Regions from separate parts of the Caulobacter sp. GW821-FHT10F06 genome, predicted to be linked through region 4. Evidence: predicted binding sites of a transcription regulator. Region 4 holds the regulator's gene; each other region holds the start of a gene.

Region 1 (5,462 bases), 390 kb from region 4:
CATCGCCGATGGCGGGGGCTACGACTCCTATCTCAGCGCCTTCGCCACCGACGTGAACGGCACGCCCAAGGCGTTGTTCACTCAGAAGTTCGGCACGTCCGAGAACGACTCGGTGTCCGGGATCGTGGTCAACGGCTCGCAGGTGATCGTGGGGGGCAAGGAGAACGGCAACGCCGTCCTGCGCAGCTTCACCGTCGCGCCGACGGTCGTCACCGAGAACGCCACGACGATGACCTCGACCGGCGTGCAGGTCACCACGCCCGTGACCTATACGAAGTCGGCCACCCTGACCGCCGGCGTCGTCCGCGACCTCGGCACCCTGAAGGGCGGCGATATCGCCGGGCTGAAGATCGATGGCGGTCAGCTCTATGTGGGCGGCTACACAACCAACGGCGCGCTCAGTGTCGGCAACACCACCACGGCCGCCTCGGGCGGTTCGGATGGTTTCGTGGGCCGCATGTCGCTGGACCTCTCGAACACCAGCGCCGACACCCTGGCCTATTATGGCGGGACGGGCGACGAGACCGTGACCGGCATGGACGTGGCCAACGGCTCGGCCTGGCTGGTCGGTTCCGCCGGCAAGAACCTCGATGGCCAGGAGACGGTCGGGACCAAGGACGGCTATGTCGCGCAGATCGATGTCGCAACTGGCGCGGTGTCATGGTCCCAGCGACTGACCGGCAAGGACGGCTATGCGACGCCGACCTCGGTCGCGGTCGACAAGTCGGGCTCCAGCAGCCTGGACGTCTTCGGCCTGCCCAAGGGCACGATGGACTTCACCCAGTCCGACCGCATCGTCTCGGCGACGGCGGCGCGGGCCGGTGACACCTTCCAGATCCGGACGCGCGAGCGTGGCCCGCTGACGACGATCACCATCGAAGCCAACGACACGCTCGAGACCCTGGCCGACAAGATCAAGCGCGCCTCGGGTTTCCGCGCCAAGGTCGAGATGTCCAGCGACGGCAATAGCCGCAAGCTGAAGATCAGCCCGGCCTACAGCACCTCGACGGTCGAGATCGTCTCGGGCAAGGGCGGCACCGACGTGCTTTCGGCCCTGGGTTTGGCCTCGGGCGTTGTGCGCGCCACCAAGACCGAGAGCGGCAAGACCGTTTCGGCCGACGGCAACGGGCCGGTCTATGGCCTGCAGCTGCCGCCCGAGCTCGACATCCTGGACGAGACCAACCGCAAGAACGCCACCTCCGTCATCACGCGGGCCATGTCGGCGGTGCGCACCGCCTATCGCGAAATCGCCGATATCGCCTTGGGCGTCGACAGCAGCGCGGCCTCGACCTCGGGCAAGACCGGCGGCACGGTGCCGACCTATCTGAAGAACCAGATTTCGAATTATCAGGCCGCTTTGGACCGTCTCACGGGCGGATAGTCGGCTCGACAACCCGGCAGCGCTTGAAAGCGTCATCTTCGCGTCGTAGCCAGTGGTCATGGAATTTCTGAAAGATCGACGGGTCCTTCTGGCGGGCGGCGCCGCGCTGGCGCTTCTCGCGGGCCTTGGCATTGCCATCGCGCTGCTAAGCGGGGGCGGCAAGCAGACCGAACCGCCTCCGGCCTCGCGCGCGGGCCTGATCGTCGAGACCGGCCGAGCCGACGACACCAAGCTGGACCCCGCCCGTCCGCTGCGCTGCTTCGTCGGCGGCCAGTTCATGGGCGAGACGACCTTGGCCGAATGCGCCAAGAAGAACGGCGTCGCCACCGGCGCGCTCGATGTCGGCGTGGACGAGACGGGCGCCCTGGCCGCGGCCGATCAGGCCGGCACGGTGCTGACCCCGCTGCCGCCGCCGACCACTGTCGTTCCTGCGCCCGCCAATGTTTCGCCCGGTCCCGCGCCGTCGCCGTCGCAGACGGTGTCCAACGCGCCGCTGGCGGCCTGCTGGCGCTACGCCGGCGGAGAGTGGCGTCGCCTGCCCGGCGACATCACCTTGAACGCCTGCGCCCAGACCCTTTTCGCCGGACGCTGCGAGAAGCCGGGCGGCGCCACCTATGGCCGCTGGGGCGAGGAAACCCTGCGCCTGGTGCCGGGTCGCGTCGAAGCCTCTTCCGACAATCGTTCCTTCCACGCCGTGATCGACCAGGGACCGAACTGCTCGATCCCGGCCGCCGGTTAAGCCGAGTGCCGCCCATGCGTCGTCCGATCCTGATCGCCGTCTCCGTCGCGGCCGCCGGCCTGGCCCTCACGGCCTGCGAGAAGCAGACCAAGGCCCCCTTCGAGAAGGGCGTCTGCTTCCACGTGGCCACCAACAAGGACAAGACCCTGCGCTTCAACCCCGTGGCGCGGAACGTCGAGTCGATGGAGCAATGCGCCGCGACGCTGGAAGGCATGCGCATCCGTTTCGTGCGCATGGGCAGCCCCAACCGCACCCTGACGGGGTCCTACCAGGGCAGTTTCATCTTCCTCGAGAAGGAGGGGATCTTCCTGGGTCAGACCTATGAAGGCGCGCGCTTCATGTCGCTGGTGCGTACCGGCGACGGCCGCCTGGCGGTCCCTGGCGCGGTGCGACAAGCGCCCAGCCAGTAGAACATCGGTCCGCACAAATCGCGCTCGGTCCACAAGAACGTATTGAGAACAAAATTGCGTTGACCGGAGCGCTCCGTTAACGTCTTGATCAGATTCCGGCGCATGGGTCGCCGGGCGTGAACAAGGTCGAAGCGATGGCGGGCAGCGTCAACAAGGTCATTCTGGTGGGCAACCTCGGGGCCGATCCCGAGATCCGCAGCCTGGGTTCCGGTGACCGCGTCGCCAACCTGCGCATCGCCACGTCGGAAAGCTGGCGCGACCGCACCTCGGGCGAGCGCAAGGAAAAGACCGAATGGCACCGGGTCGTGATCTTCAACGACAATCTGGTGAAGGTCGCCGAGCAGTACCTGCGCAAGGGCTCGACCGTCTACATCGAGGGCGCGATCCAGACCCGCAAGTGGACCGATAACACCGGCGCCGAGAAGTACTCCACCGAGATCGTGCTTCAGAAGTTCCGCGGCGAACTGACCATGCTGGGCGGTCGCGGCGACAGCGCCGGCATGTCCTCGGGCGGCGGCGATGACGGCTATTCCAGCGGCGGTGGCGGCGGTTACGGCGGCGGCGCGCCGCGCAGCCAGCCCAGCGGTCCCCGCGAGAGCTTTTCGGCCGATTTGGATGACGAAATCCCGTTCTAGAGCCGGCCCGTTTGTCGAATTGAAAGGGGCGGCGGCCGGAGGGGCGTCGCCCTTTTTCATGCCGGACTTAGCGCGCATCGCTGCGACTTGAGGTTGTCTCAGGCTCGTGTTTACCTGACGCGTTCGCCAAAAGCGACTGTGGGGTGCGTCATGAAGCGATTGGTTTCGATCCTGGCCGGCATAGGCGTGCTGTCCGGCGCCCCTTCGGCGTTCGCTCAGACGGTGTCGGCTTCGCCCGCGTCCGTCCAGGCCCCGCCGCCGGCGGCGCTTGAAGGGCAAGCGGCGATCGATCCCGTGACTGTTCGGGCCGCCAACCGCAAGCGCCTGCTGACCTACGTGAAAGGCGTCTCGGCCCTGTCGTCGGACGGGCAGGTGGCGCGGCGGCCCAACAAGCTGTGCCCCTATGTTGTCGGCGCCCCGGCCGAGGTAAATACCTATGTCGCCTCGCGCCTGCGCCAGGTCGGCGAGACGGTCGGGGTTAAGTTCGAGACCAGGACGTGCCAGCCCAACCTGCTGGTGCTGTTCTCGGGTGAGCCCGATACCATGCTGAAACGGGCGCATCGCCTGCACAAGATCAGCTTCTCGCCGGCCTCGCCGACCCAGATCAATCGGTTCCTCGACAATGACCGGCCCGTTCGCTGGTGGCACAGCGTGGTTGTCGTGCCCGCGACGGCGACCTCGCCGGTCGCCGGAGCCGTCGATGGCCCGGCGATCGTCCGGATGGAGAACACGCGGATGCTGCCGGCCACCCGCAGCGTTATCCGAGGTTCGCTGATCGTCGTAGACGCCGGCCAGGCCAACGGCGTCGCGGTGGGCGCCTTGGCGGACTATATCGCCCTGGCGGCGCTCACCGACATGAAGCCGGATATCGAAATGCCCGGCCAGGACACGATATTGAACCTCTTTGCGCCGGGAGCCACACGCGACAACACGGCGCAAAGGCTTACCCCAATGGACATGGCCTATCTGCGCGGGGTCTATAAGGTCCGCGACACCGCGTTCGGCATGAACCAGTTGGGCAAGATCGCCACGGTCATGGCCGAGGAGCTTGAGCGCTAGCGACGGGCCTGTGGATCGCGACGTGGCCGGACTTGCGGCGCGAGGCCGGCTCGGTCTTGATGCCCGTTCAAGCAAGGAACGCCGATGTCGCCCTCATCCTGGATCGCCGCCGTCGGCGCGCTGACCGTTCTGGCGTTCGGCGCAAGCGCCCAAGCTGCGGCTCCCGAGTTCAAGCCCAAGGCCTGCGCCAGCGATTTCAAGAGCATCGCCCAGAAGGTCGACTGCGGCGACCTGATCGTCGACGAGGCGCGCGGCAAGGCCGGCAGTCGCCGGATCAGCGTCGCCGTGGCCATCGTCCGCGCCTCAGAACTCAAGGCGGGGCTGCCGCCGGTGATCTTCCTGCACGGCGGTCCAGGCGGCGCGGCGGTCGCCAATGTGCCGCGCCTGATGCAGCGCCCGGCGGCCAAGGAGTATGTGGCGGTCGATCAGGACTGGATCTTCATCGATCAGCGCGGCGGCGGGCTGAGTGATCCGTCGCTGGACTGCCCCGGGACCCATCTGACCGACGCGGGGCCGCCATCCGACAAGGACGCCGACGGCATCGTCGCCTGCCTGAAGGCTTTCAAGGCCCAGGGCGTGGACCTGTCACGCTACAACGCCATCGAGGTGGCCCGTGACGTCCAGGACCTGCGCCGGGCGCTGAAGCTGGACAGGATCGACCTGTTCGGCGGCTCGTACGGCACGCGGATCGAGGCCGCCATCCAGGCCAACGCGCCGCAGGGCGTGCGAGCCGTGGTCCAGGACTCGCCCTGGCCGCCCGAGGCCGACTGGACGGTGGGCGGGCCGGAGATGGTGTCGGCTCGATCGACATCGTTATGGCCAAGTGCGCGGTCGTGGCCGAGTGCGCCAAGCGCTATCCGGATCTGAAGGCCAAGCTTTCCCTGGTGGCCGAACGCTGGCTGGCCGGTCCCCAGACGATCGGCGGCAAGGTCTATACGGCCGACGATCTGGGCGGCTACCTGATGGACGCCAGCTATTTCAACGCCGCCTATCTGCCGCGCGACCTGTGGAAGATCATCCAGGGCGATGTCGGGCCGGTCGAGGAGTTCGTGGGGGCTCGCGATTACTATCGCGAGGGCCAGTTCATGACCCATCTCTGCAAGGAGGAGCTGCCGTTCGAGTCGCGGGCGGCGGTGGCCAAGGGCGCGGGCAAGGATCCGGTGGCCCGGCTGATGGTGGTCTCGATGCAGCGCATGCACGACATGTGCAGGAAGATCGACGTCGGCCCGCCCGTGCCC
Region 2 (5,462 bases), on a different contig from region 4:
GATGACTTTGAAGAGCGCGCCTAGGCGCTCTTCTTGCTCTTCTTCAGCTCCGCCACCCGCGCCTTGCGGCGTTCCTCGTGGCGGTCGAGCACGTCTTTCAGATACCGCCCCGTCCACGACGCCTCGACCTTGGCGACGTCCTGGGGCGAGCCCACGGCGACGATCTCGCCGCCGCCGTCGCCGCCTTCAGGACCGAAGTCCAGCAGCCAGTCGGCGGTCTTCACCACGTCCAGGTTATGCTCGATGACAACCACGGTGTTGCCCTGGTCGACCAGCTCGTGGAGCACTTCCAGCAGCTTCTTGGTGTCCTCGAAGTGCAGGCCAGTGGTCGGCTCGTCTAGGATGTAGAGCGTGCGGCCGGTGGCGCGCTTGGAAAGCTCCTTGGACAGCTTCACCCGCTGGGCCTCGCCGCCCGACAGCGTCGTCGCCTGCTGGCCCACCTTGATGTAGCTGAGGCCCACCCGCTTGAGGGTCTCCATCTTGTCGCGGATCGGCGGCACGGCCTTGAAGAAGTCGGCCGCCTCCTCGACAGTCATATCGAGCACGTCGGCGATGGTCTTGCCCTTGAACAGCACGTCCAGGGTCTCGCGGTTGTAGCGCTTGCCCTTGCAGATATCGCAGGTGACGTAGACGTCGGGCAGGAAGTGCATCTCGATCTTGATGACGCCGTCGCCCTGGCAGGCCTCGCAGCGGCCGCCCTTGACGTTGAAGCTGAAGCGGCCGGGGCCATAGCCGCGCGCCTTGCTCTCCGGCAGGCCGGCGAACCAGTCGCGGATCGGCCCGAACGCGCCGGTATAGGTCGCCGGGTTCGAGCGCGGGGTGCGGCCGATCGGGCTCTGGTCGATGTCGATGACCTTGTCGAAGTTCTCCAGACCCTCGATCCGCTCGTGGCTCGCGGGGGCGTCCGACGCGTTGTTCAGGCGACGGGCGGCGGCCTTGTAGAGGGTCTCGATCGTGAAGGTCGACTTGCCGCCGCCGCTGACGCCGGTGATGCAGGTGAAGGTGCCGACCGGGATCTCGCCGGTCACGCTCTTGAGGTTGTTGCCGGTGGCGCCGATCACCCGCAGCATCTTTTTCTTGCTGATCGGGCGACGCTCTTCGGGCACCTCGATCTCGCGCACGCCGGTCAGGTACTGGCCCGTGATGCTGTTGGGGTTGGCCATGATGTCGGCCGGCTTGCCTTCGGCGATGATCTGGCCGCCATGCACGCCGGCGGCCGGACCCATGTCGATGACATAGTCGGCGGTCAGGATGGCCTCCTCGTCGTGCTCGACGACGAGCACCGAGTTGCCCAGGTCGCGCAGGCCCTGCAGCGAGGTCAGCAGGCGGGTGTTGTCCCGCTGGTGCAGGCCGATCGACGGCTCGTCCAGCACATAGAGCACGCCGGTCAGGCCCGAGCCGATCTGACTGGCCAGGCGGATGCGCTGGCTCTCGCCGCCCGACAGGGTGCCCGAGCCGCGCGAGAGATTGAGGTAGTCCAGACCGACATCGACCAGGAACCGCAGGCGGTCGTTGATCTCCTTCAGAATCCGCCGGGCGATCTCCATCTGCTTGTCGGAGAGCTGGCCCTCCAGGCCGGCGAACCAGTCCTTGGCCGGACGGATGGCCAGCATCGAGACAGCCGAGATGTCCATGCCGGCGATCTTCACCGCCAGGGCCTCGGGCTTCAGGCGCTTGCCGTGGCAGACCTCGCAGGGGGTGTCGGACTGGTAGCGGCCCAGTTCCTCGCGGACCCATGAGCTGTCAGTCTCGCGCCAGCGGCGCTCCAGGTTCGGCAGCACGCCCTCGAAGGGCTTGGCGACCTCGTATTTGCGGGCGTTGTCGTCGTAGGTGAACTTGATCTTCTCGCCCTTGGAGCCTTGCAGGACGATGTCGCGGGCCGAGGCCGGCAGCTTGTGCCAGGGATCGTCCATCGAGAAGCCATAGTGGCGGGCCAGGGCCTGCAGGGTCTGGGTGTAGAGCGGCGAAGGACCCTTGGCCCACGGGGCGACCGCGCCCTTGTGCAGGCTCTTGTCCTTGTCGGGAATGACCAGGTCGGCGTCGAAGGCCAGCTTGGCGCCCAGGCCGTCACAGGCCGGGCAGGCGCCCGCCGGATTGTTGAACGAGAACAGGCGCGGCTCGATCTCGGCGATCGTGAAGCCGCTGACCGGACAGGCGAAGCGTTCCGAGAACAACAGCCGCTTGGGCTCTTTCTCGCCTTCCTCGATCGTCGCCCATTCGGCCACGGCCAGGCCGTCGGCCAGGCGCAGGGCCTGCTCGATGGAGTCGGCCAGGCGCTGCTCCATGTCGGGCTTGGTCACCACGCGGTCCACGACCACATCGATGTCGTGCTTGAACTTCTTGTCGAGGGCCGGGGCGTCCTCGATCGGATAGAACTCGCCGTCGATCTTCAGCCGCTGGAAGCCGGCCTTCTGCCACTCGGCGATCTCCTTCTTGTACTCGCCCTTGCGGTCGCGAACGACGGGGGCCAGCAGGTAGAGACGCGTGCCCTCGGGCAGGGCGGTGATCTTGTCGACCATCTGGCTGATGGTCTGGCTCTCGATCGGCAGGCCGGTGGCCGGCGAATAGGGGACCCCGACCCGCGCCCACAGCAGGCGCATGTAGTCGTGAATCTCGGTGACCGTGCCGACGGTCGAGCGCGGGTTGCGGCTGGTGGTCTTCTGCTCGATCGAGATCGCGGGCGACAGGCCCTCGATCAGGTCGACGTCCGGCTTGCTCATCAGCTCCAGGAACTGACGGGCATAGGCCGACAGGCTTTCGACGTAGCGACGCTGGCCCTCGGCGTAGATGGTGTCGAACGCCAGGGAGCTCTTGCCCGACCCCGACAGGCCGGTCAGCACGACCAGCTCGCCGCGCGGGATGTCGACGCTGACGTCCTTGAGATTATGCTCACGGGCGCCGCGCACGCGGATGAAATTCAGTTGTTCAGCCATGTTTTCCGGAACGCATGGCGCTGCCGGGAGGGTGCAGCGCGACGGCTATATGTAGGGCTCGAACCAGGAATTAACACAAGAACAAGATGCGAACAAATGTCGCGGTCGATCCGGACGACCAGCTACTGACAGTAAGTGTCAGCAGGACGGCGGCGCTGGCTTCAAGCTTCACCGTTGCGTGATCGCCGCGGATAGCCCTACGGTTGCGTCCATGATGCGTCTTAGCCGATCCCTCGCCCGCCTGGCCGCCGTCGCGGCGCTGGCCTTCGCCTCGTCCGGCCACGCGGCCGAGAACGTGCTGAATCCGCTCGACATCAATCGCCTGGACAACTGGGCCGACGCCTTGGCGGCCTGCGACATGACCAGCTTCCTGATGTCGGATCCCGACTTGGAGGCGGGCACGATCATCGCCCCCGGCGTCGGCAGCGGCCGCATCCTGTATCGCCCGCTGTTCATCCCGCCGAACATCTTCTACGCGCCGTCGCTGCTGCAGGCATTCGAGGTGCTGCAGGCCGGCGGCGAGGTCGAGCGCAAGAGCGTCGTCGACGCCCGCTACAAGTTCGCCTCGACGATCCTCCCGAAATTCCACAAGGCCAGCGACGCGGACAAGGCCTTCCTGGTCGACCAGATGAAGCTCTGCAACGTCCTGACGGACGGGGTCATGGCCAAGGGCAAGCCCAAGGCCAAGTAGACCTGGCCGGCGCGTTGCCGAACGGCGCCGCTTGAACACTTCACGGACATGAAAAGACCGCGAGCGAAACGCGACCTTGGGTGGTGCTTAACCTGAGGTGGCGAGGCGATGGGGCGGGCGAGGCGGACGCGGCTGTGGATCGCCTTGCCGGGCGGGATCGCGATCAACGGTCTGCTGCTGGTCGGCCTGATCCTGTTCGAGCGGCCAACGCCGATGGCGGAGGATCCGCCGGTCGTGACGCTGTCCTTGGAGCGGCCGGAGGCTCGCCGCAGGACTTCCGCCGCGCCCCGGGCACCACAACAGTCCGCCCCGCCGCCGAAGGTAAGTGGCCCGCCGAGACCCGATTTCACGACGAGGGTTCCTGCAGAGATCCTTCCGACCACGCCGCCGCCGCTAGTCGTCGATCCGGCCTGGGCCGTCGATGGCGGGGCATGGGTCGATCCCGCCCGCCGCGCCCAGGCCCTGGCGCGCTGGAAGCTGGTCGAAGGCGGGCCGTTCCACAAGGGGCGGTTCGGGCGCGCCTGCGCCGGCCTCTCCAACGAGCACATGACCGACGAGGAAAAGGACCGCTGCTACGGCGGTTGGCGCGAAGCCGAAAAGCGGATGGGGGCGCGCTTCGGCGACGCCTTGGCCAAGCCGCCGCCCTCCCGCTACGCTCGCGACGCCGCGCACCAGGAGCGGTGCCGCGCCTATCGCTCCAAGCGGACGCCGGGCAATACGACCAGCGGCTCGTCGCTGCACTTCCCCGGTGTGTCTGACGGCGTACCGTTGTCCCAGGGCGCCTGCTTCTGACGACAAAGAAAAAGCCCCGGTTTTCACCGGGGCCTGAAGTTGGAGGGGAGTGGAAAAAGGGGATTAGAACGAAGCAGACAAAGTCACGAAGTACTGACGCGGCGCGATCGGGAACGTGTTGTAGGTCCCGGACGCAGCCCCCACGACGAGCGTGGAAACACCCTTCTCGTCGTTCAGGTTCGTGACGTTAACGCTCAACTTGGCCGCTTTGATCCCATGCACCGGTTCGACGATCGGGAAGCGATACGAGGCCTGCAGCCCCAGCTGGAAATAGCTGTCGACCTTCAGGTCGTTGGTGTAGGTCGCGTAGCGCTCGCCGACGAAGTCGCCGACCAGCTGGCCTTCGAAGTCGCCGAAGTTCACGGCGGCCACGAACTTGTTCAGCCAGGCCGGGCTGCCCGGGACGTTCTTGCCGGCGGTGCGCACGACGGTGTTGGCGGCGCCGGTGGTGTAGTTGTCCTGATATTGCGAGCGGTTGTACGACAGCGCGTCGTAGAACGAGACATGGTCGCCGAAGTGGACGGTGGCGGCCAGGTCGACGCCGTCGGTCTTGACGCTGCCGACATTGGCCAGGATCGCCGCGCCGGCCACCAGCGACGAGATCACCGGGGTCGAGCTGATCTGCAGCAGGCGGTCGGAGAAGTCGACGTGATAGAGGCTCACCTGGGCCTCGACGCCCGTGATCGGACCCAGCGCGAGGTCGCGATGGCTGCGCAGGCCCAGTTCGTAGGTCAGGGCGGTCTCGGGATTGACGTTCTTCTTGAACAGGTCGAACGCCGCCTGGCTGCCCAGGCTCCAGGGCGACAGGCCGCCGGCGCCATAGGTCACGAACTGACGCAGGTTCTTCTGCACGTTGACGAACACCTGCTCGCTGTCGGTCACGTCCCAGACGCCGCCGACCTGGGGCAGGAACCATTCCTTGGTGGTGATCTTGCCGGTGGGCAGCAGGGTCGGGTTGGTGCTGGTGGCCAGGTTCTTCTGCTGGATCGGCACCGTGCCTTCGGCGAACTGCAGGCTGGACTTGAAGCCGCCCGTCAGGCGCAGAT
Region 3 (5,462 bases), on a different contig from region 4:
ACTGAGCCGATGTGCAATCTCTACAGCCTCGAGACGGGCGACCTCTTCGAGACCTGGGCCAAGGTCCTGCGCCTGCCTGTGGTCTGGCAAGGTCAGGCGTCGAACTTCCAGCCGGTGTCGGAGATCAAGATCACCGACACCGCCCCGATCCTTCGCGCCTCGGCTGACGAGGCTCGCGTGACCATGACCCGCTGGGCTTGGAAGAGTCCAAAGGGCAAGCCGGTGTTCAACTTCGTGACCGAAGGCCGCGACTTCAGCAACAGCGACCGGGTGCTGATCCCGGCCGACGCCTTCTACGAGTTCACCGATCCGGAGCCCGGCCAGAAGCTGAAGACCAAGTGGCGGTTCACGATGAACAACGCCCCGCTCTTCTGGATCGCCGGCATCGTCAAGGAAGACTGTTTCACAATGCTGACGACCAGCCCCGGACCGGACATCGCGCCCTACCATGACCGGCAGGTCGTTCTGTTGCGACCCGAGGATGGCTTGGCCTGGCTCAATCTATCGCGCCCCCAAGCTGAACTGCTGGCGCCGGCGCCGGCGGGCGCGCTGACCGCCACGAAGGTCACCAAGACAGGATCGCTGCTTTGATCACCGCCCTGCGCGCCGCTCTGCTGTGCAAGAGCACGTCAAAGACCGACGACGACGTGATCAGCCTGGACGGCCTCTACACCAGCCACCTGACCTATGCCCAGAACCCGGCCTATCTCAGAGCCTCGCTATTCTTGCACATGGATGTGGACGGTCGATCGGGGCCAGCCAGCGTTCGGCTCAAGGCGCCGCATTTCCTGCATCGCGTTCCCATGACCACGCCGCTCGCGGTCCTGAACACGGTGGCGGTGCTGCAGTTTACGCTGCCCATCGTTGAGCCAGGCGAGCTGACGGTGGTGCTGATGGATGAGGGGCCGCGCGGCAAGGCCTACACCACCAAGTGGGGCCTGGGCTTTGCGCCCGACGCCAAGCCGGCCGAGCAAAGCGCGCAAGAGGTCATCCGCCTTTGCAACGCGGAAACCGAAAGGCTGCTGGGAAGCCTGGCCGGGCGGGGGCCACAACGCCATTGAGGTTCGCGCGGCGATGACAGATCCGATCGACCTGTGGGACACCATCATCGAAGACGGCGTGGCGGCGCTGGATTTTCGGCGCGTGACGGGTGCGGACGGCGGCTTGCTCGCCCTTGAGGTCGGAGCCCGGAGCCTGAACCCCAATGTGCTGACCGCCGCCCATGCCGCGATCGAGATCGACAAGTTGGTCGCCTTCGATCTGGCCGATCCCTATGCGGGCACGGCCGTTCAGCTGCGCCGGACGCTGCTGCAGGCGATGTCGGCGACAACGCCGAGCCACGACCTGAAGATCGCGACGGCCGGCCTGCTGGATCGCTACCGTCTGGAGCTGGCGCGCGTCGTGCGGCGAGCGGCCGGCGACGACCCAGGGCCACGTCTGCTGGCGCTCGCCTCACCGCACCAGGGATAGCGCGCCGACAGCGGTCAAGGCGCTGAGCCGTGGTCGCGGGTTTGTGCCTTTCGGACGCGAAGGGCATAGTCGGCGAGCCTGGCGACGCCGAGACGGAAGCTGCAACGAAAGGACGCCCGATTGATCGAGTCGTTGACCCGCTGGGTGGCTCGCATTGCGCTCATGAGCGCCGCCGTGACCATGGTCGCTGTCGGCGTGATCTGGCTGGTCGTCGTGATCGGCGGTTACCCGGCCTTTCTCCAGGTCGAGCCCGGCCGGTTTTTCGCCAACCTCCGATCGGTGGCGGTTGGGTCGCTTTGCGCCGCCGCCGCCAGTTGGACGATCCTGCGCTGGTACGGCGTCGGCCGACCAGCACGCTAGTCTGAAAGGATGGCGCCAACTCTTCGAGGCGGACGCTTGACGCCAGACGGCCATGCGGTCCGCGGCGCAAGCGTCCCATAGGCTGATCGCACGGCGGCCTACGTCGCCTTCGGTCGTAGCTTGGCTGCGACAAAAGAATCCCGAGTCCTCCCAAACCCTTGTGCCGCTTGGTCTTGATGACGGTGGGGCCTCGTCGCCGCGCGCCGGCCTGCGTTGACTCTCGCGCCGGAGAGAGAACAAAGATGGAACAAATCCATTTCATGACCATGTCCCCAGATCCAAACCCGGGTTGCTCCCCCACCGCGCTCGACGCGCTTCGCCGTCAGGTGCGGGCCATCGAAACCGCCGACCAGGCCGTGCGCGCCGTGCTGCCGTTCGGCGTGCCGGCGATTGACGATCGCCTGCCCGGCGGCGGTCTGGCGGTTGGGGCCCTGCACGAGGTGGCCGGCGGCGCCAACGGCGCGCTGCATGGCGCGGCGGCCGCGCGGTTCGCCGCCGGGATCCTCGCGCGATCGGAAGGCCAGGTGCTGTGGTGCCTGCGCCAGCGCGATCTCTTCGCCCCGTTTCTGGCCCAGGTCGGCCTGCCGCCCGATCGGGTGATCTTCGCCGAATGCGGCGACGAAGCGTCTGTGCTGGCCTCGATGGAGGAAGGTCTGCGCTGGAAGGGCCTGGCCGGTGTGGTCGGCGAGGTCGCCAAGCTTTCCATGGTCGCCTCCCGCCGGTTGCAGCTGGCCGCCGAACAGAACGGCCAGATGGCCATCGCCATTCGAAGATGGCGCAGGGTCGCCGACGCCGCCGATCTTGGCCAGCCGACAGCGGCGGCCACACGCTGGCGGGTCTCGGCCCTGCCCTCTTCTCCGCTTCCCACCGCCGGCGTCGGTCGTCCCCGCTGGCTGCTCGAACTCTTCCGATGCCGCGCCGGTGAAGCCTTTGATCTCGAGATAGAAGCCTGTGACGCCAAGGGTCATCTCCGTCTTCCTGCCCCGCTGGCCGACCGATCGGTTGGCGCGCAGCCAGGGCAAGGCCGCGCCGCCGCCTGAAACGCCCGTGGCCATGGTCGGGCGGGTCGGTCGGCGGCGGGCCGTCGCGGCCCTGAACCTGGCGGCCAGCGAAGCTGGTCTGCGCCTGGGCCAGGCGATCGCCCACGCCACGGCGCTCATCCCCGGTTTGGTGCTGCATGAGCTGGATGCGGCGGGCGACGCCGCGGCCCTGCATCGCCTGGCCCTGTGGGCCCAGCGTCTCTATTCGCCGATCGTCGCTTCCGACGGAACGGACGGCCTGGTCATCGACGCCACCGGCGCGGCCCATCTCTTCGGCGGCGAGGAGAAGATGCTGATCGATCTGCGCGCCCGCCTGACCAAGGCCGGGCTTTCCAGTCAGCTGGCCATCGCCGACAGCTGGGGCGGCGCCCATGCCCTGGCGCGCTATGGCCGGCGAGCGATCTTCGTGTGTACGCCCGGGGCGACGGGGCGCGAGCTCCGGGACCTGCCCGTCGCCGCCCTCCGCCTGCCCGGCTCGCTAACGGAGAACCTCGGGCGGCTCGGCTTCGACACGATCGCCGAACTGGACGCCACGCCCAAGGGCCCCTTGGCCCATCGCGTTGGCCTTGAGGCTGTGCGTCGTCTCGACCAGGCCCATGGCCGCCAGGCCGAACCGATCGAGCCGGTCATGGCTCCAGAGACCGTTCTCGTCCGGCGAGCGTTCGCCGAGCCGATCGGCGCGCCCGAGACCCTGGCGCGCTACGTGACCCTGCTGACCCATGATCTCTGCGCGACGCTGGAGGCGGCCGGCCTTGGCGCCAGGCAGATCGACGCTTGGTTCACCCGCGTCGACAACCGCATCGAGGCCGCGCGCATCGGCATGGCCACGCCCTCGCGCGAGCCCAAGCGCCTGGCCAGGCTGCTGTGCGAGAAACTGGAAACGGTCGATCCCGGCTTTGGCGTCGAAACCATCGTCCTGGCCGCGCCCTGCGCCGAACCCCTCCCCTCTAGGCAGACCCAGGCGCTGGGTGCGGACCCGGTCGCCGACCTGTCGGGCCTGATCGACACCCTGTCCAATCGGCTGGGCGCCGAACACGTCTATCGGCTGGCCTCCGCGGACAGCGACTTGCCTGAAAGGTCGGTCAAGCGCGCCCCGGCCCTTGATCCGCCTGCGGCTTTCTCGTGGCCGGCCGATTGGCCTCGCCCCACCCGGCTCTTTGCCCATCCCGAGCCGATCGAGACGGTGGCCCTGCTGCCCGACGCCCCGCCCGCCGCCTTCACCTGGCGTGGCAACCGTTATCGGGTGCGCTGCGCCGACGGCCCTGAGCGGGTGTTTGGCGAATGGTGGAAGGCCGACGCGGAGCTCGCGCGCTCGCGCGACTACTTCCAGGTCGAGGACGAGGGCGGCGAGCGCTATTGGCTGTTTCGGGATGGCGACGGTGAGGATCCCGCCACCGGCAGCCAACGCTGGTACATGGCGGGGATCTTCGGATGAGCCCCAATCCCGAACCGCGGGACCCGCCCCCCTATGTCGAGCTGCAATGCGCCTCGCACTTCTCGCTGCTCCGTGGCGCGTCCTCGCCCGGGGAGCTGTTCGAGGAGGCTGCGCGTCTGGGCTATGAGGCTCTGGCGATCTGCGACCGCAACAGCGTCGCCGGGATCGTCCGCGCCCATGTCGCCGCCAAGGCCACGGGCGTGCGGTTGATCATCGGCTGCGAGCTGGTGCTGCGCGACGGCCTGACCCTCGTGGTTTTGCCCACCGATCGCCGGGCCTATGCCCGCCTCTGCCGCCTGCTGTCCCTGGGCAAGGCCCGGGCCGGCAAGGGGGAATGCGATCTTACCCTGGAGGATGTCGCCGCCTACGCCGAAGGCCAGATCGCCATCCTGGTCCCGGATCTGGCGGACGACACCTGCGCTCTGCAGCTGAAGAAGGTCGCGGCGATCTTCGGCGCCGACGCGCACCTGGCCCTGACCTTGCGTCGGCGCCCCGGCGACGCCCTGCGCCTCTATGAGCTGGAGCGCTTGGCGCGCGCCGCCAACGTGACGCCGGTCGTCACCAACCGGGTGCTGTTCCACGAGCGTGGCCGGCGACTGCTACAGGATGTGGTCACCTGCATCCGCGAGGGCACGACGATCGACGAGGTGGGCTTCAAGCGCGACCGTCACGCTGATCGCCATCTCAAGGCTCCCGAGGAGATCCTGCGCCTGTTCGCCAAGCATCCGCAGGCCGTGGCGGCCTCGCGCCATGTCGCGCAGCGCTGCCGGTTCAGCCTGGATGAGCTCTCCTACCAGTATCCCAACGAGGTCAGCGAGCCGGGCCGCACGCCGCAGGAGACGTTGGAGCGCCTGACCTGGGAAAGCGCGGACGAACGCTATCCCGACGGCGCGCCCCCAGAGGTGCGCGCCACCCTGGCCCATGAGCTGAAGCTGATCGGCGCCATGGGCTATGCGCCCTATTTCCTGACCGTCAACGCCATCGTCCGCTATGCGCGCAGCCAGGACATCCTGTGCCAGGGCCGCGGCTCGGCCGCCAATTCGGCGGTCTGCTATGTGCTGGGCATCACCTCGATCGATCCCGAACGCAACGACCTCCTCTTCGAGCGCTTCGTCTCCCAGGAGCGCAACGAGCCGCCCGATATCGACGTCGATTTC
Region 4 (5,462 bases):
CCGGCGTGCGGGTCGCGCGCGAGCTGGTCCGCGACCGGGCCAGCGTCCAGACCAGTCTCGACCTGCCGTTGTTCAGCCGTCAGGCCGGCGCGCCCGTGTTCCTGGGCGACGTCTCGCTGAACGGCAACCTGCTGTACGAGCAGTTCTCGGACCTCGGCGGCCTGGCCACGATCGGCGCCGGGATCTCGTGGACGCCGGTCAAGCGCCTGACTCTGTCGGCTAATTACAGCGGCGAGGACGGCGAACCCACGCCTCAGCAGATGAACGATCCGGAGCTGCTGACGCCCAACGCCTCGATGTACGACTTCGCCACCGGCCAGACCGTGCAGGTCACCCGCACCGACGGCGGCAATCCGAACCTGGTCACCGACAGCAAGCGGGTGCTCAAGCTGGGCCTCAATTACAAGCCGTTCGAGAAGCGCGACCTGTCGCTTTTCGCCAACTACACCTCCAGCCGCATCGACGATCCGATCATATCGCTCCCCGCCATCTCACCCGAACTGGAGAAGGCCTTTCCCGAACGGTTCACGCGCGACGCGACGGGGCGGTTGACCGCCGTCGACCTGCGGCCGGTGAACTTCGCCCACGCCGACCGGCAGGACCTGCGCTGGGGCTTCAACTATTCCCGGCGCTGGGGCGCGCCCCCGATCGCCGCGCGGCCGGCCAGCCCCGCCACGGCGCCTCGCGGCCGTCCCGGCACGCCGTCGACGCCGCCGGCGACGGGCTTCTTCTCCGTGTCACTGACCCATACGTGGCGGCTCCAAGACGAGGCGGTGATCCGCGACGGCATGGCGCCGCTGGACCTCCTGGACGGCGCCTCGCTGGGCCGCCGGGGCGGCACGCCGCGCCACGAGGTCACCCTGCAGGCCAATGTCTTCAAGGACGGCCTGGGCCTCTTTGCTTTCGGGGTCTGGAAGTCCTCGACCTGGGTCGACGGCGGCGTCTCCGGCGACGATCTCTATTTTTCAGATCTGCCGACCCTCAGCCTGACCGGCTTCGTCGACTTCAATTCCCGTAGAGCCTTGGTCAAGCGCCATCCTTGGCTAAAGGGCGCGCGCGTCAATGTGGGCGTCGACAATGTCTTCAACACCAAACAGACGGTGCGCGACCCGCAGGGACTGACACCCCAGGCCTACCAACCCGACTACATGGACAGGCTGGGCCGGACGGTGAGGCTGAGCGTACGCAAACAGTTCTGAGCCCAGATGACGAAACCGTAAGCCATGATTTGGCCAAGCTGGCCCCCACACTCTGTCTTCAGGCAGATGCGGGGAACAGCCATGAGCCACGATAGCGAAACCAGGACCGGTTGGGCCCACGGCCTGGTCGACACCGCCAAGACCTTCGCCATCGTCGTGGCGATCATGCTGGTGCCGCGCACGGTGCTGTGCCAGCCCTTCACCATTCCCTCAGCCTCGATGGAGCCGACCCTGCTGGTCGGCGACTACATCCTGGTCTCGAAATTCCCTTACGGGATAAGCCGCCACTCGGCGCCGTTCAGCCCGCCGGTGGGCCACGGCCGCCTGCTGAGCCACGACCCCGAACGCGGCGACGTCGTGGTGTTCAAGAAGCCCGGGGATGGCCGCACCGACGTCATCAAGCGCCTGATCGGCTTTCCCGGCGACCACATCCAGGTGGTCGGCGGCGTGCTGCGCATCAACGGCAAGGCCGTGGCTCAGCGGCCCGTCGCCACTCGCGTCGAGGACAGCGCCTGGGGCTATCCGGTGACGGTCGACGAGATCGCCGAGACCCTGCCCAACGGCCGCCGTTACCTGACCCACACGCAGGGCCCGACCACCCCGGCCGGCAACACCGGCGTCTACATCGTGCCGGCCGGCTGCTATTTCGTGATGGGCGACAACCGCGACAACTCGGTCGACAGCCGCTTCGATCCAGGCGTGACGCCCCGAGGCTACGCGACCTGCAAGTGGAACAGCGAGCTCGACCGCTATCTGCCGCCCGAGACCGGCATGGGCTATGTGCCGGCCGAGAACCTGGTCGGCCGCGCCGAGCGCATTCTGTTCTCCTGGGACGGCAAGAAGGGCCTGCGTCTGGACCGGACCTTCAAGTCCCTCTCCGCCCCCAAGGCCTGACCCGAATTCGACGCCTCGCGACTGGCGCTCGACGCCCCGCTCGGCCACATTGCCCTAACGGAACGTCCCGACACGCGGACGCGTTTGGGAGGATCGTTCGGATGGGCATTGTCGCCCGCATCGTCAAATGGGCCCTGGTCACCTTCTTCCGGACCCAGGGCTGGAGCGTCGAAGGCTCCGCCCCGGCCACCCGCAAGTTCGTGATCATCGCCGCCCCGCACACCAGCAACTGGGACTTCGTCTATTTCCTGGGCGCGGCCGACGCGCTGAACCTGAACCTCAGCTTCATGGGCAAGGCCTCGCTGTTCCGCTGGCCGTTCGACAAGATGATGCGCGACCTGGGCGGCGTGCCGGTCGACCGCTCCAAATCCGGCGACACCGTCTCGGCCATGGCCGCCGAGTTCGGCCGTCGCGACGAATTCATGCTGACGATCGCGCCAGAGGGCACGCGCGGCAAGGCGCGTCAGTGGAAGACCGGCTTCTACAACATCGCGCGGCAGGCCGACGTGCCCCTGGTGCTGGGCTTCATCGACTACGAGCGCAAGATCATCGGCCTTGGTCCGACCATGATCCCCAGCGGCGACTACGATGCGGATCTGGCCAAGCTGATCGAATTCTACCGCCCCTACAGCGGCAAGCACCTGGACAGGGCGACCCAGCTTTAACGTTTTGATTCGGCCGGTTTCGGCGGTTCGACGCGTCCATGGACCCAGCAAATGCTTGCCCGGTGGCGCTTCGACGTCCGTCAACTTGACATTAAGGAAGAACGCCTAGAGAACATTCGCAGGGTTTGCGGTTTGTTCCGCGTCTTCACCGAGGTCGAGATGCTCACGCGCAAGCAGCACGAGCTGCTGATGTTCATCCACGAACGCATCAAGGAGAGCGGCGTGTCGCCGTCCTTCGACGAGATGAAGGAGGCGTTGGACCTCGCGTCGAAGTCGGGCATTCACCGCCTGATCACGGCGCTGGAGGAACGCGGCTTCATCCGTCGCCTGGCTCACCGGGCCCGGGCGCTGGAGGTGGTGAAGCTGCCACAGCAGGCGACCACGGCGGCGCCGCCCAAGGGGCGCGGGTCGTTCAAGCCGCAGGTGTTCGAGGGCGGCGGCGCGCCGGCTCCGGTGCCCAACGGCGGATCCTCGTCGACGCCGGCCAATGACAGCCGCGAACTGCCGATCCTCGGCAAGATCGCCGCCGGCACGCCCATCGACGCCATCCAGCACGAACGCGAGCGCCTGCCGGTGCCCGAGAGCATGCTGGGCGGCGGCGAGCACTATGTGCTCGAGGTGCAGGGCGACTCGATGATCGAGGCCGGCATCCTCGACGGCGACTACGTGATCATCAAGAAGGGCGACACCGCCAACTCCGGCGAGATCGTCGTGGCCCTGGTGGGTGAAGAAGCCACGCTCAAGCGCCTGCGCAAGAAGGGCGGCTCGATCGCACTCGAGGCGGCCAACCCCAAGTACGAGACGCGGATCTTTGGTCCGGACCAGGTCGAGGTGCAGGGCAAGCTGGTGGGGCTGATCCGGCGGTATCACTGAGTTCAGTTGAAGCTTCGGAATTGAAAAGGCCGTCCCGGTTGGGGCGGCCTTTTTCGTTGGTTCAAAAACGCAAAATTCTTGTCATCCCGGAAGCCTCGCAGAGGCTGTCCGGGACCCAGGGGCCAAGGCACTGCGGCTACCCCTGGGTCCCGGCTCTCCGCTGCGCTGCGGCCGGGATGACAAGGTTGAGTTGGAGGGGAGGCGCTAGCCGCCCTACTCCCTGGCGATCCGCGCCAGGTGCCCCAGGATCTTCTCGGCCGCGTCGAGACGCTGAGCCGGCGTATCCCACTCGCCCTTGACCACCACCTTCTGATCGGGCCGGACCTTCCAGATCAGGCTGTTCTTGGCGACGTACTGCATCAGCCCCAGCGGGTTGGCATAGGTATCGTTCCGGAAGCTGGCCACCGCGCCCTTCGGCCCCACGTCGATCTTGGCGACATTGGCTTCACGGCACAGGCCCTTGATGGCGACGACCTTGAGCAGGCTGTCGGTCTCGGGCGGCAGCGGGCCGAAGCGGTCGATCAGCTCGGCGGCCAGGGCTTCGCGGTCGGCCGACTTCTCGGCTTCCGACAGGCGGCGATAGAGCGACAGGCGCACGTTCAGGTCCGGCACATATTCGTCCGGGATCATCACGGCCGCGCCGGTGTTGATCTGCGGCGACCAGCCGCGATCCTCCAGCAGGGCCTCGGCGCCCTGGCGCTGGCGCAGCTCGGCGACGGCGTCTTCCAGCATCTGCTGATAGAGCTCGACGCCGATCTCCTTGATGTGGCCGCTCTGCTCGTCGCCCAGCAGGTTGCCGCCGCCGCGCTGATCCAGGTCGTGGCTGGCCAGCTGGAAGCCCGCGCCCAGGCTGTCCAGCGACTGCAGCACCTGCAGGCGCTTTTCGGCCGACAGGGTGATGGTCTTCTCGTTGGGCGTGGTCAGATAGGCATAGGCGCGGGCCTTGGACCGGCCGACCCGGCCTCGGATCTGATAGAGCTGCGCCAGGCCGAACATGTCGGCGCGGTGGACGATCAAGGTGTTGGCCGACGGGATATCCAGCCCGCTCTCGACGATCGTCGTGGCGAGCAGCACGTCGTACTGGCCCTCGTAGAAGGCCGTCATCACGTCTTCCAGCTGGGTCGGGGCCATCTGGCCGTGGCCGACCACGTACTTGATCTCCGGCACCTGGGTGCGGAGGAACTTCTCTATGTCCTCCAGGTCCTTGATGCGCGGCACCACGTAATAGGCCTGACCGCCGCGATACTTCTCGCGCAGCAGGGCCTCGCGCAGGGTCACCGGATCGAACGGGCTGATATAGGTCCGCACCGCCAGGCGATCGACCGGCGGGGTGGCGATGATCGACATCTCGCGGATGCCGCTCAGCGCCATCTGCAGGGTGCGCGGGATCGGCGTGGCGGTCAGGGTCAGCATGTGCACGTCGGCGCGAAGCTCTTTCAGCTTCTCCTTGTGCTTGACCCCGAAGTGCTGCTCCTCGTCGACGATCACCAGGCCCAGGTCCTTGAACGAGACCTGCTTGCTGAGCACCGCGTGGGTGCCGACCACGATCTCCAACTGACCGTTGGCCAGGCCCTCGCGGGTCTCGGCGGCTTCCTTGCCGGTGACAAGGCGCGACAGGCGGGTGACCTTGACCGGCCAGCCCTGGAAGCGGTCCTTGAAGGTCTTGTAGTGCTGACGGGCCAGCAGCGTCGTCGGGCAGACGATGGCCACCTGCTTGCCGCTCATCGCCACCACGAAGGCCGCGCGCAGGGCGACCTCGGTCTTGCCAAAGCCGACGTCGCCACAGATCAGGCGGTCCATCGGCTTGCCCGAGGACAGATCGCCCAGCACG

The links. The regulator LexA, encoded in region 4, represses DNA repair genes until DNA is damaged. The targets are predictions, from matches to a motif close to ATGTTCNCNANNTGTTCT.
Region 1: a site for LexA is predicted at 2,565-2,582, ahead of ssb (single-stranded DNA-binding protein). Genes of this name have one in related genera too.
Region 2: a site for LexA is predicted at 3,012-3,029, ahead of uvrA (excinuclease ABC subunit UvrA). Genes of this name have one in related genera too.
Region 3: a site for LexA is predicted at 2,064-2,081, ahead of AC1RUS_RS03715 (ImuA family protein). Genes of this name have one in related genera too.

The regions. Positions count from the first base shown of each region.
Region 1 is NZ_JBXASK010000003.1:545,570-551,031, reverse strand. It holds gene AC1RUS_RS08880 (hypothetical protein) at 1-1,381, shown strand, start outside; gene AC1RUS_RS08875 (hypothetical protein) at 1,440-2,120, shown strand; gene AC1RUS_RS08870 (hypothetical protein) at 2,135-2,530, shown strand; gene ssb (single-stranded DNA-binding protein) at 2,665-3,165, shown strand; gene AC1RUS_RS08860 (hypothetical protein) at 3,316-4,224, shown strand; partial or broken gene AC1RUS_RS08855 (alpha/beta hydrolase) at 4,309-5,462, shown strand, end outside.
Region 2 is NZ_JBXASK010000007.1:274,204-279,665, reverse strand. It holds gene AC1RUS_RS17240 (hypothetical protein) at 1-2, shown strand, start outside; gene uvrA (excinuclease ABC subunit UvrA) at 21-2,933, opposite strand; gene AC1RUS_RS17230 (hypothetical protein) at 3,145-3,624, shown strand; gene AC1RUS_RS17225 (hypothetical protein) at 3,769-4,416, shown strand; gene AC1RUS_RS17220 (TonB-dependent receptor) at 4,480-5,462, opposite strand, start outside.
Region 3 is NZ_JBXASK010000002.1:101,049-106,510, reverse strand. It holds gene AC1RUS_RS03740 (hypothetical protein) at 1-5, shown strand, start outside; gene AC1RUS_RS03735 (SOS response-associated peptidase family protein) at 10-591, shown strand; gene AC1RUS_RS03730 (hypothetical protein) at 588-1,061, shown strand; gene AC1RUS_RS03725 (hypothetical protein) at 1,075-1,470, shown strand; gene AC1RUS_RS03720 (hypothetical protein) at 1,645-1,830, shown strand; gene AC1RUS_RS03715 (ImuA family protein) at 2,091-2,870, shown strand; gene AC1RUS_RS03710 (DUF6504 family protein) at 2,833-4,305, shown strand; gene AC1RUS_RS03705 (error-prone DNA polymerase) at 4,302-5,462, shown strand, end outside.
Region 4 is NZ_JBXASK010000003.1:150,703-156,164, reverse strand. It holds gene AC1RUS_RS07075 (TonB-dependent receptor) at 1-1,199, shown strand, start outside; gene lepB (signal peptidase I) at 1,281-2,093, shown strand; gene AC1RUS_RS07065 (lysophospholipid acyltransferase family protein) at 2,195-2,758, shown strand; gene lexA (transcriptional repressor LexA) at 2,918-3,631, shown strand; gene mfd (transcription-repair coupling factor) at 3,845-5,462, opposite strand, start outside.